3 regions of the Streptomyces sp. NBC_01288 genome follow, and region 2 is predicted to be linked to each of the others. Evidence: predicted binding sites of a transcription regulator. Region 2 holds the regulator's gene; each other region holds the start of a gene.
What was found. The regulator HrcA, encoded in region 2, represses chaperone genes, less so after heat shock. The targets are predictions, from matches to a motif close to TTNGCACTCNGNNNNNCNGAGTGCNAA.

Region 1 (3,274 bases), 2.8 Mb from region 2:
CATGCGAGTAGTCGTACAAAATGACATCAATCGGGCGCGCGGGGACCGAGGAGATCGGGAAACCCGGGGCGACCGGGGTCGGATGACGGGAGGCGCCCGTGGCGCGCTCGCCGCCCTCGCGCTCGCCGCTCTCGTCTCCGGCTGCGGCCAGCCCGGCTCGGGCGCGGCCGTCCACCCGGCGCAGGGCGCGCAGCCGCTGCACGCGCCCCCGGCGCGCGCGCTGGACTCCTACGCGACCAAGTTGCGCGCCGCGTACGCCGCGCGGGTTGCCGCGGCCAAGCGCTGGGGGCTGGCGAAGGTGCCGCTCACGGCCCCGCCGGCCCCGGCGCACAAGCCGGAGATCACCGCGCGCAAGGGCTTCGAGGTGGACGACCAGGAGGAGTTGAACCTCCCGCCGGTGTTCACCACGATCCCGACCAAGCAGAAGATCGTCTTCCTCACCATCGACGACGGCGAGAACAAGGACCCCGCGTTCCTGCGGATGATGAGCGACCTGAAGATCCCGTACACGGCCTTCCTCAGCAACTACCTGGTGAAGGACGACTACGGCTACTTCCGGAAGATGCAGGCCCAGGGCCACACGATCAACAACCACACCCTCACGCACCCGTACCTGCCGGGCCTGTCCTACGCCGAGCAGAAGCGCGAGATCTGCGGCATGCAGGACATCATGAAGAAGCAGTTCGGCAAGGCCCCGACGGTCTTCCGGCCGCCGTACGGGAACTACAACCACGACACCCTCGTCGCCGCGAAGTCCTGCGGCATCAAGTACGCCCCGATCTGGGACGAGGAGGTGTTCGTCGACCACTGGGAGTACCGCGAGGACGACCGGTCCCTGCACCCCGGCGACATCGTCCTGACGCACTTCCGGGGCCGCGAGGACTGGAAGGGCACGATGGTCGACGACATGCGCCGCTTCCTGGGCAAGGTCACGGCCGAGGGCTACGCGGTGGCCCGCCTGGAGGACTACCTGTGAGGCGGGCGGGCCGTCTGCGGGTACCGGTGGCCGTCGCGTCGGCGGCCGCTCTGCTGTTCCTCACCGGTTGCGCCCAGTCCGTCGACCCCATCGAACGGCTCGGCAAGAAGGCCGCCCAACGCGTCCACCCGCACGGCCCGTCCCGCGAACAGCCGTACCGCCACTGGGGTTTGACGGCCCCCCTGGCCCCCGCCCCCAAACCGTCCCCCCACCCCGCCGCCCGCTCGGCGGGCCCGGGCCTCCCACCGGTCGTGGACCACGTCCGCACCCGTGACAAGGTCGTCTTCCTGACCTACGACCACGCCGCGAGCGCCCGCCGGGACCCGAGCTTCACCGACCTGGTCCGCGAACTGCGCCTCCCGGTCACGGAGTTCCGCACACCCCCGAAGCCCGCCCGCTTCACCGGCCTGCCCTACGCCACCCAGCGCACCGAGATCTGCGGCCACCGCCCCCACCCCGGCTCCCGCCTGCTCCGGCCCCCCGAGGGCACGTACGACACGACGACCCGCCGCGCCGCGGCCGACTGCGGCATCTCCGCCCTGGTCCTCTGGCGGGCCTCCACGACGACCGGCACCCTGACCTACGCCCGGGGCGACCACCGGCTCACCCCTGGAGACATCGTCCGGATCACCCCGACCGGCACGACGGCCCGCCTCCTCCGGGGCATCCAGGAGCGGGGTCTGACGGTGGGGCGCCTGGAGGACTACCTCTGAGCAGATGGAGCGAGGGCCGGCCAATCCGGCCAATCCAGCCCGTCCGGCGTTTGAGGACGAGGCCGAAGGCCGACAGGGGGGTTTGGGGGCACAGCCCCCAAGACGGCGACACCAGCACAGGCCCGCCAGACAGCTCAGGGTGACGGAGAAATTCCGCTCAAGCGCCGCGGGCATTGGCACTCCGCTTGACCGAGTGCTAATCGCGGTCATAGTCTCAGACCTGGCACTCCCCCCTGGAGAGTGCCAATAGCGACGGGCAGGTCCGGCACCCGCGACGACGGATCGACCTGGTCGCCACCTCAGACAGTTAACCCCGTGAGATCTCCGAAGGGGGAGGTCGGATCGTGACGACCGCCAGCTCCAAGGTTGCCATCAAGCCGCTTGAGGACCGCATTGTGGTCCAGGCGCTCGAAGCCGAGCAGACCACGGCCTCTGGCCTGGTCATTCCGGACACCGCGAAGGAGAAGCCCCAGGAGGGCGTCGTCCTCGCCGTTGGCCCGGGTCGCTTCGAGAACGGCGAGCGCCTGCCGCTCGACGTCCAGACCGGTGACATCGTGCTGTACAGCAAGTACGGCGGCACCGAAGTGAAGTACCAGGGTGAGGAATACCTCGTCCTCTCGGCCCGCGACGTGCTCGCGGTCATCGAGAAGTAGCTCACCCGGTACCGCCGGTACCACCCGGATGTACCGAGCTACACCCAGTTTTGCAGTGAGCTGCGCCCCTGGCCCCCGCGACCTTATGAAGCCGGGCGTCAGGGGCGCGGTTCGTTTCACCCACGTTTTCCGAGAGGGCTGAACCGCTCCCATGGCGAAGATCCTGAAGTTCGACGAGGACGCCCGTCGCGCCCTCGAGCGCGGCGTCAACAAGCTTGCCGACACGGTCAAGGTGACGATCGGCCCCAAGGGCCGCAACGTCGTCATCGACAAGAAGTTCGGCGCTCCCACCATCACCAACGACGGCGTCACCATCGCCCGCGAGGTCGAGCTCGACGACCCGTACGAGAACCTCGGTGCCCAGCTGGTGAAGGAGGTGGCGACCAAGACCAACGACATCGCGGGTGACGGCACCACCACCGCCACCGTGCTCGCCCAGGCGCTCGTCCGCGAGGGCCTGCGCAACGTCGCCGCGGGTGCCTCCCCGGCCGCCCTGAAGAAGGGCATCGACGCCGCCGTCAAGGCCGTCTCCGACGAGCTGCTCGCCACCGCGCGGCCGATCGAGGACAAGGCCGACATCGCCGCCGTGGCCGGTCTGTCCGCGCAGGACAGCCAGGTCGGCGAGCTCATCGCCGAGGCGATGGACAAGGTCGGCAAGGACGGTGTCATCACCGTCGAGGAGTCCAACACCTTCGGTCTGGAGCTGGACTTCACCGAGGGCATGGCCTTCGACAAGGGCTACCTGTCGCCGTACTTCGTGACGGACCAGGAGCGCATGGAAGCGGTCCTCGAAGACCCGTACATCCTGATCCACCAGGGCAAGATCAGCTCCATCCAGGACCTGCTGCCGCTGCTGGAGAAGGTCATCCAGGCCAACGCCTCCAAGCCGCTGCTGATCATCGCCGAGGACGTCGAGGGCGAGGCCCTGTCGA
Region 2 (3,274 bases):
GTCGCCCCGGCCGCCGCCGCGCAGATGTGTGATGCCCCGGGTGTGCAGCGGGATCGACTGGCCGGACTGGGTGCCCGGGCGGATGTCGACCTCCTCCATGCCGTCCAGCGTCTCCAACGGCACCTTCGTACCGAGGGACGCGGCTGTCATGGGGAGGGTGACCGTGCAGTGCAGGTCGTCGCCGCGGCGCTGGAACATCGCGTGCGGCAGCTCGTGGATCTCGACGTACAGGTCACCGGCGGGGCCGCCGCCGGGGCCGACCTCGCCCTCGCCCGCGAGCTGGATCCGCGTGCCGTTGTCCACGCCCGCCGGGATCTTGACCGTGAGCGTGCGCCGCGAGCGGACGCGGCCGTCGCCGGCGCACTCCGGGCACGGCGTCGGCACGACCGTGCCGAAGCCCTGGCACTGGGGGCAGGGGCGGGACGTCATGACCTGGCCCAGGAAGGACCGGGTCACCTGCGAGACCTCACCGCGACCGCGACACATGTCACAGGTCTGCGCGGAGGTGCCGGGGGCCGCGCCCTCGCCGTTGCAGGTGTTGCAGACGACGGCCGTGTCGACCTGGATGTCCTTCGTGGTGCCGAAGGCCGCCTCGTCGAGCTCGATCTCCAGCCGGATCATGGCGTCCTGGCCGCGGCGGGTGCGCGAGCGCGGTCCGCGCTGCGACGCCGTGCCGAAGAACGCGTCCATGATGTCCGAGAAGTTCCCGAAGCCACCGGCCCCGAAGCCCGCGCCCGCGCCGCCCGCCTGCGAGAGGGGGTCGCCACCGAGGTCGTAGACCTGCTTCTTCTGCGGATCCGAGAGCACCTCGTAAGCGGCGTTGATCTCCTTGAACCGCTCCTGGGTCTTCGGATCCGGATTCACGTCCGGGTGCAGCTCGCGCGCGAGCCTACGGAAGGCCTTCTTGATCTCATCCTGCGACGCGTCGCGACGCACGCCGAGAACGGCGTAGTAGTCCGTGGCCACTTAGGACTCCGCCAGGATCTGTCCGACGTACCGTGCCACTGCGCGTACCGCTCCCATCGTTCCCGGGTAATCCATGCGGGTCGGTCCGACCACGCCGAGCTTGGCGACTGCCTCGCCGCCCGAACCGTAGCCGACCGACACCACGGAAGTGGAGTTGAGTCCCTCGTAGGCGTTCTCGTGACCGATCCGTACGGTCATGCCCGAATCCCCCGCCTCACCAAGCAACTTGAGGAGGACGACCTGCTCCTCAAGGGCTTCCAGGATGGGGCGGATGGTGAGGGGAAAGTCATGTCCGAAGCGGGTGAGATTGGCGGTGCCGCCGATCATCAGCCGCTCCTCGGTCTCCTCGACGAGGGTCTCCAGGAGGGTGGAGAGCACCGTCGCGACCGTGCCGCGGTCCTCGGCCTCGAAGGCCTCCGGCAGGTCCTGCACGAGCAGCGGTACGTCCGCGAAGCGGCGGGCCGCGATCCGGCTGTTGAGCCGCGCGCGTAGATCCGCGAGCGAACTCTCCCCGAAGGGCGCCGGGCAGTCGACCATGCGCTGCTCGACCCGTCCGGTGTCGGTGATCAGCACGAGCATCACGCGCGCGGGGGCCAGCGACAGCAGCTCCACGTGGCGGACGGTCGAGCGGGTCAGGGACGGGTACTGCACGACGGCGACCTGCCGGGTGAGCTGCGCGAGCAGCCGTACCGTACGGCCGACGACGTCGTCGAGGTCGACCGCGCCGTCGAGGAAGTTCTGGATCGCCTTGCGCTCGGGGCCGGTCATCGGCTTGACGCCGGCGAGCTTGTCGACGAACAGCCGGTAGCCCTTGTCGGTCGGGATCCGCCCGGCGCTGGTGTGCGGCTGGGCGATGTAGCCCTCGTCCTCCAGGGCCGCCATGTCGTTGCGCACGGTCGCCGGGGAGACGCCGAGGCTGTGCCGCTCGGTGAGCGCCTTGGACCCGACCGGCTCCTCGGTGCCGACGTAGTCCTGGACGATGGCGCGCAGCACCTGAAGCCTGCGTTCGCTGAGCATCGCGCACACCTCCAGTTCTGGTCGCCGTTTTGGTGCCGGGCTGCCCTTTCCTGGCACTCTGTGCGCGTGAGTGCCAGCGTTCCCCGGCCCAGTGTACGGCCGTGAGGTACACCCCGGGCAAGGCCGGTCCTGCGATGTCACGCGCTGAGTGCCGTCACCGTTAGCGTCGCCGTATGAGGGTGACTTGGGAAGAGGCGGGGTGGGAGCGGCTGGCCGCCGGGGTGGGGCGGTGCCGACTGCCTGGCTGGGACTGCACGGTCGGGCTGGTGATCGGCGGGGACTCGGCGCTGTTGATCGACGCGGGGTCGAGCCTGGCGGAGGGCGCGCGGTTGCGTAGGCAGGCGCAGGCGCTCGCCGGGCGGCGTGTGCCATTTCTCGCGCTCACCCACCCGCATTTCGACCATGTCTTCGGGGCGGCGGCCTTTGCCGGGGCGACGGTTTTCGTGGCCGCGGGCGCGGACGAGGTGTTCGAGAGCGGTGGGGAGGAGTTGCGGGCCGACGCGGTGCGCAACGGGCTGGACCCGGAGGCCGCGGAGAACGCGGCGGACGTCCTCGTACGCCCCCGCGAACATGTGCGGGACCCCACACTGCTCGAACTCGACGACGGCCCGGCGGTCCGGCTGGTGGCGATGCGGGGGCACACCGCCCACGATCTCGTGGTCGTGGTGCCGGGCGACCCGCCGGTCGTGTTCTGCGGCGACCTGGTCGAGGAGTCCGGCGAACCGCAGGCGGGCCCGGACGCGGTTCCGGCGCTCTGGCCGGCGGCGCTCGACCGGCTCCTCTCCCTGGGCGGGGCGGACGCGGTGTACGTGCCCGGTCACGGAGCGGTGGTGGACGCGGGGTTCGTGCGGGCCCAACGGGACGCGTTGGCAACGCGTTTCGGCGTGTCGTGACGGTGGTCGGCCCGGTTCTCCTATCGTCATCCGAATGCGCCAGTACTCCGCCGACCTGACCCCGCCGTGGAAGAAGCCCAAGCCGGCCCCCGAGGTCCCCGCGGAGGCGGGCCTGGTGGTCGAGGAGCCGGGCACCGGTTTCTGCGGCGCGGTGATCCGCTGCGAGGCCGGCACGGTCACCCTGGAGGACCGCTTCGGCAAGCACCGGGTGTTCCCGATGGAGCCGCGCGGCTTCCTCCTGGAGGGCCGAGTCGTCACCCTGGTGAGGCCCGTGTCGAGTCCCCTACGGCCCACGCGTACGGCTTCCGGTTCGGTGGCCGTCCCGGGTGCACGCGCGCGTGTGGCTCGCGCCGGGCGGATCTACGTGGAGGGCCGGCACGACGCCGAACTCGTCGAGC
Region 3 (3,274 bases), 1.2 Mb from region 2:
TTCGTCAATGTGTACGTGAATGACGACGATGTGCGGTTCGAGCAGGGGCTGGAGACGGCCACTCCGGACGGGGCCGGCGTCTCGATCATTCCGGCTGTCGCCGGCGGCTGAGCGGCGGTCTGGCGGGCCCCGGAAATTACCCTGGGTAACGCCGATTACCAAGAGTTCATCGAATTGCCCCCTCCGTGAGAGAAGCGGAGGGGGCAATTCTGTAGGGTTGAGCGGGGTACAGTTGGGGAACCCGCTCCACTCCGCATGCCGGACGCATATGAGTACCCGCTCCGCGTGCGATGAGAAGTAGCCAAAGTGTGCATTCCTTTTGCGCGTTATGTTCCCTTTATCGGGCCCGACTTGCCCTGAAGTCGGACGAATTCTCCGTATATTCCCGACCGGTCCTGCCCGGAATTCTCGTCGGATTGACCTGTTGCAGACGGCAGTTGGACGGATACATTCGGCCGCGGTCGACGCGTTCCGGCGCACGCCCCCAATCCTGTGGGGGGTGAGGTCTGACCCGGATCCGCGAAGTGCGGGTCCGTGCAAGGGCCAGTAATAGGGGAGTTAGGCATGGCTCAGGGCACCGTCAAATGGTTCAACGCGGAGAAGGGGTACGGCTTCATCGCGGTCGACGGTGGTGCGGATGTTTTCGTCCACTACAGCGCGATTCAGATGGACGGCTACCGCACCCTGGAAGAGGGTCAGCGGGTCGATTTCGAGATCTCGCAGGGTCAGAAGGGGCCGCAGGCGGACATGGTCCGGCTCGCGACTACCTGAAGCACGCGCCGGCGAACAGCAGCGACGTTCTTCGTTCCTCACCGAAGGGCTCGTACTCCTGGGGGGTCACCTCCTGGGGTACGGGCCCTTCGGCATGCCCCGTGCGCACCTCGCGCGCCCCGTGAAGGAGGGGCCCAGAACCTGGGAGCCGCTTGCACTCGACCATGCCGAGTGCTAATCATTGGCGTTAGCACTCTGAAGGTGAGAGTGATAACGAAGGATCGGGTCGGTGAGGCCCGCAGGCCAGGTGGCGCAAGGAGCCATGGGGCAGGCGAGCCGTCCGTCGCGGGCGCCAGCGCGGTCCGGAGCAATCCACCCCAGTCCGGGAGGACCACTTCACATGGCCAAGATCATCGCGTTCGACGAGGAGGCGCGGCGAGGCCTTGAGCGCGGTATGAACCAGCTCGCCGACGCCGTCAAGGTCACCCTCGGCCCCAAGGGCCGCAACGTCGTCCTTGAGAAGAAGTGGGGCGCCCCCACGATCACCAACGATGGTGTCTCCATCGCCAAGGAGATCGAGCTGGAGGACCCGTACGAGAAGATCGGCGCCGAGCTGGTCAAGGAAGTCGCCAAGAAGACGGACGACGTCGCCGGCGACGGTACGACCACCGCGACCGTTCTCGCCCAGGCTCTCGTCAAGGAAGGCCTGCGCAACGTAGCCGCGGGCGCCAACCCGATGGCCCTCAAGCGCGGTATCGAGAAGGCCGTCGAGGCCGTCTCCGGTGCCCTGCTGGAGCAGGCCAAGGACGTGGAGACCAAGGAGCAGATCGCTTCGACGGCCTCCATCTCCGCCGCCGACACCCAGATCGGCGAACTCATCGCCGAGGCGATGGACAAGGTCGGCAAGGAAGGCGTCATCACCGTCGAGGAGTCCCAGACCTTCGGTCTGGAGCTGGAGCTCACCGAGGGTATGCGCTTCGACAAGGGCTACATCTCGGCGTACTTCGCCACCGACATGGAGCGTATGGAGGCCGTCCTCGACGACCCGTACATCCTGATCGCCAACTCGAAGATCGCCAACGTCAAGGACCTGCTCCCGCTCCTGGAGAAGGTCATGCAGTCGGGCAAGCCGCTGCTGATCATCGCCGAGGACGTCGAGGGCGAGGCCCTGTCGACGCTGGTCGTCAACAAGATCCGCGGCACCTTCAAGTCCGTCGCCGTCAAGGCTCCGGGCTTCGGTGACCGTCGCAAGGCCATGCTCGGCGACATCGCCATCCTCACGGGCGGCGAGGTCATCTCCGAGGAGGTCGGCCTCAAGCTGGAGAACGCGACCGTGGATCTCCTCGGCCGCGCCCGCAAGGTCGTCATCACCAAGGACGAGACGACGATCGTCGACGGCTCGGGCTCGGCGGACCAGGTTGCCGGTCGCGTCAACCAGATCCGTGCCGAGATCGAGAACAGCGACTCGGACTACGACCGCGAGAAGCTCCAGGAGCGCCTCGCCAAGCTCGCGGGTGGCGTCGCCGTCATCAAGGCGGGCGCGGCCACCGAGGTCGAGCTCAAGGAGCGCAAGCACCGCATCGAGGACGCCGTTCGCAACGCGAAGGCGGCCGTCGAGGAGGGCATCGTCGCCGGTGGCGGCGTCGCCCTCATCCAGGCGGGCCACGTCTTCGAGAAGCTTGAGCTCGAAGGCGACGAGGCCACGGGTGCCGCGATCGTGAAGCTGGCCCTTGAGGCCCCGCTGAAGCAGATCGCCGTCAACGGTGGCCTCGAAGGCGGAGTCGTCGTCGAGAAGGTCCGCAACCTGCCCATCGGTCACGGCCTCAACGCCGCCACCGGTGAGTACGTGGACATGATCGCCGAGGGCATCATCGACCCGGCGAAGGTCACGCGCTCTGCCCTGCAGAACGCCGCGTCCATCGCCGCGCTCTTCCTCACCACCGAGGCGGTCATCGCCGACAAGCCCGAGAAGGCCGGTGCCGGCGCGGGCGCCGGTGGCGGCATGCCGGGCGGTGACATGGACTTCTGATCGACCTCCGGTTGATCAACGGTCTTACCGAGGGCGGTACTTCCTGCTTCTGGCAGGGGGTACCGCCCTCGGGCGTGTCCGGAGTCACAGGGGGAGGTGCCGGGCGGTCGGAATGAGGGGCTTGGCCGGGTGGTTGTTGTTGACGCATGATCGATGCATACGCACATACCACCTGGTACCCGGTATTCGAGGAGCCCCCACACGTGTCTACGACCGCCCCCGCCTCCCGAGCGGCCGAAATCCTCGGCCGTCCGATCACCCTCAACGGCCTGACCGTCCCGAACCGGATCGTGATGGCGCCGATGACCCGGCAGTTCTCGCCGGGCGGCATCCCCGGTGAGGACGTGGTCGGTTACTACGCCCGCCGCGCCGCCGCGGGCGTGGGCCTCATCGTCACCGAGGGCACGTACGTCGGCCACGAGTCCGCCGGGCAGAGCGACGACATTCCGCGTTTCCACGGCGAGGAGCAGCTCGCCGGCTGGGCGAAGGTCGCCGAGGGCGTGCACGCGGCGGGCGGCACGATCGTGCCGCAGC

Region 1: groES (co-chaperone GroES) is a predicted target of HrcA. The motif match lies at 1,863-1,889, and genes of this name have one in related genera.
Region 3: groL (chaperonin GroEL) is a predicted target of HrcA. The motif match lies at 923-949, and genes of this name have one in related genera.

The regions. Positions count from the first base shown of each region.
Region 1 is NZ_CP108427.1:4,152,015-4,155,288, reverse strand. It holds gene OG194_RS18060 (polysaccharide deacetylase family protein) at 83-976, shown strand; gene OG194_RS18055 (hypothetical protein) at 973-1,689, shown strand; gene groES (co-chaperone GroES) at 2,034-2,342, shown strand; gene groL (chaperonin GroEL) at 2,494-3,274, shown strand, end outside.
Region 2 is NZ_CP108427.1:6,954,535-6,957,808, reverse strand. It holds gene dnaJ (molecular chaperone DnaJ) at 1-966, opposite strand, end outside; gene hrcA (heat-inducible transcriptional repressor HrcA) at 967-1,983, opposite strand; gene OG194_RS31495 (MBL fold metallo-hydrolase) at 2,157-2,876, shown strand; gene OG194_RS31490 (DUF3097 domain-containing protein) at 2,911-3,274, shown strand, end outside.
Region 3 is NZ_CP108427.1:5,718,246-5,721,519, forward strand. It holds gene OG194_RS25770 (MoaD/ThiS family protein) at 1-111, shown strand, start outside; gene OG194_RS25775 (cold-shock protein) at 565-771, shown strand; gene groL (chaperonin GroEL) at 1,112-2,740, shown strand; gene OG194_RS25785 (NADH:flavin oxidoreductase) at 2,944-3,274, shown strand, end outside.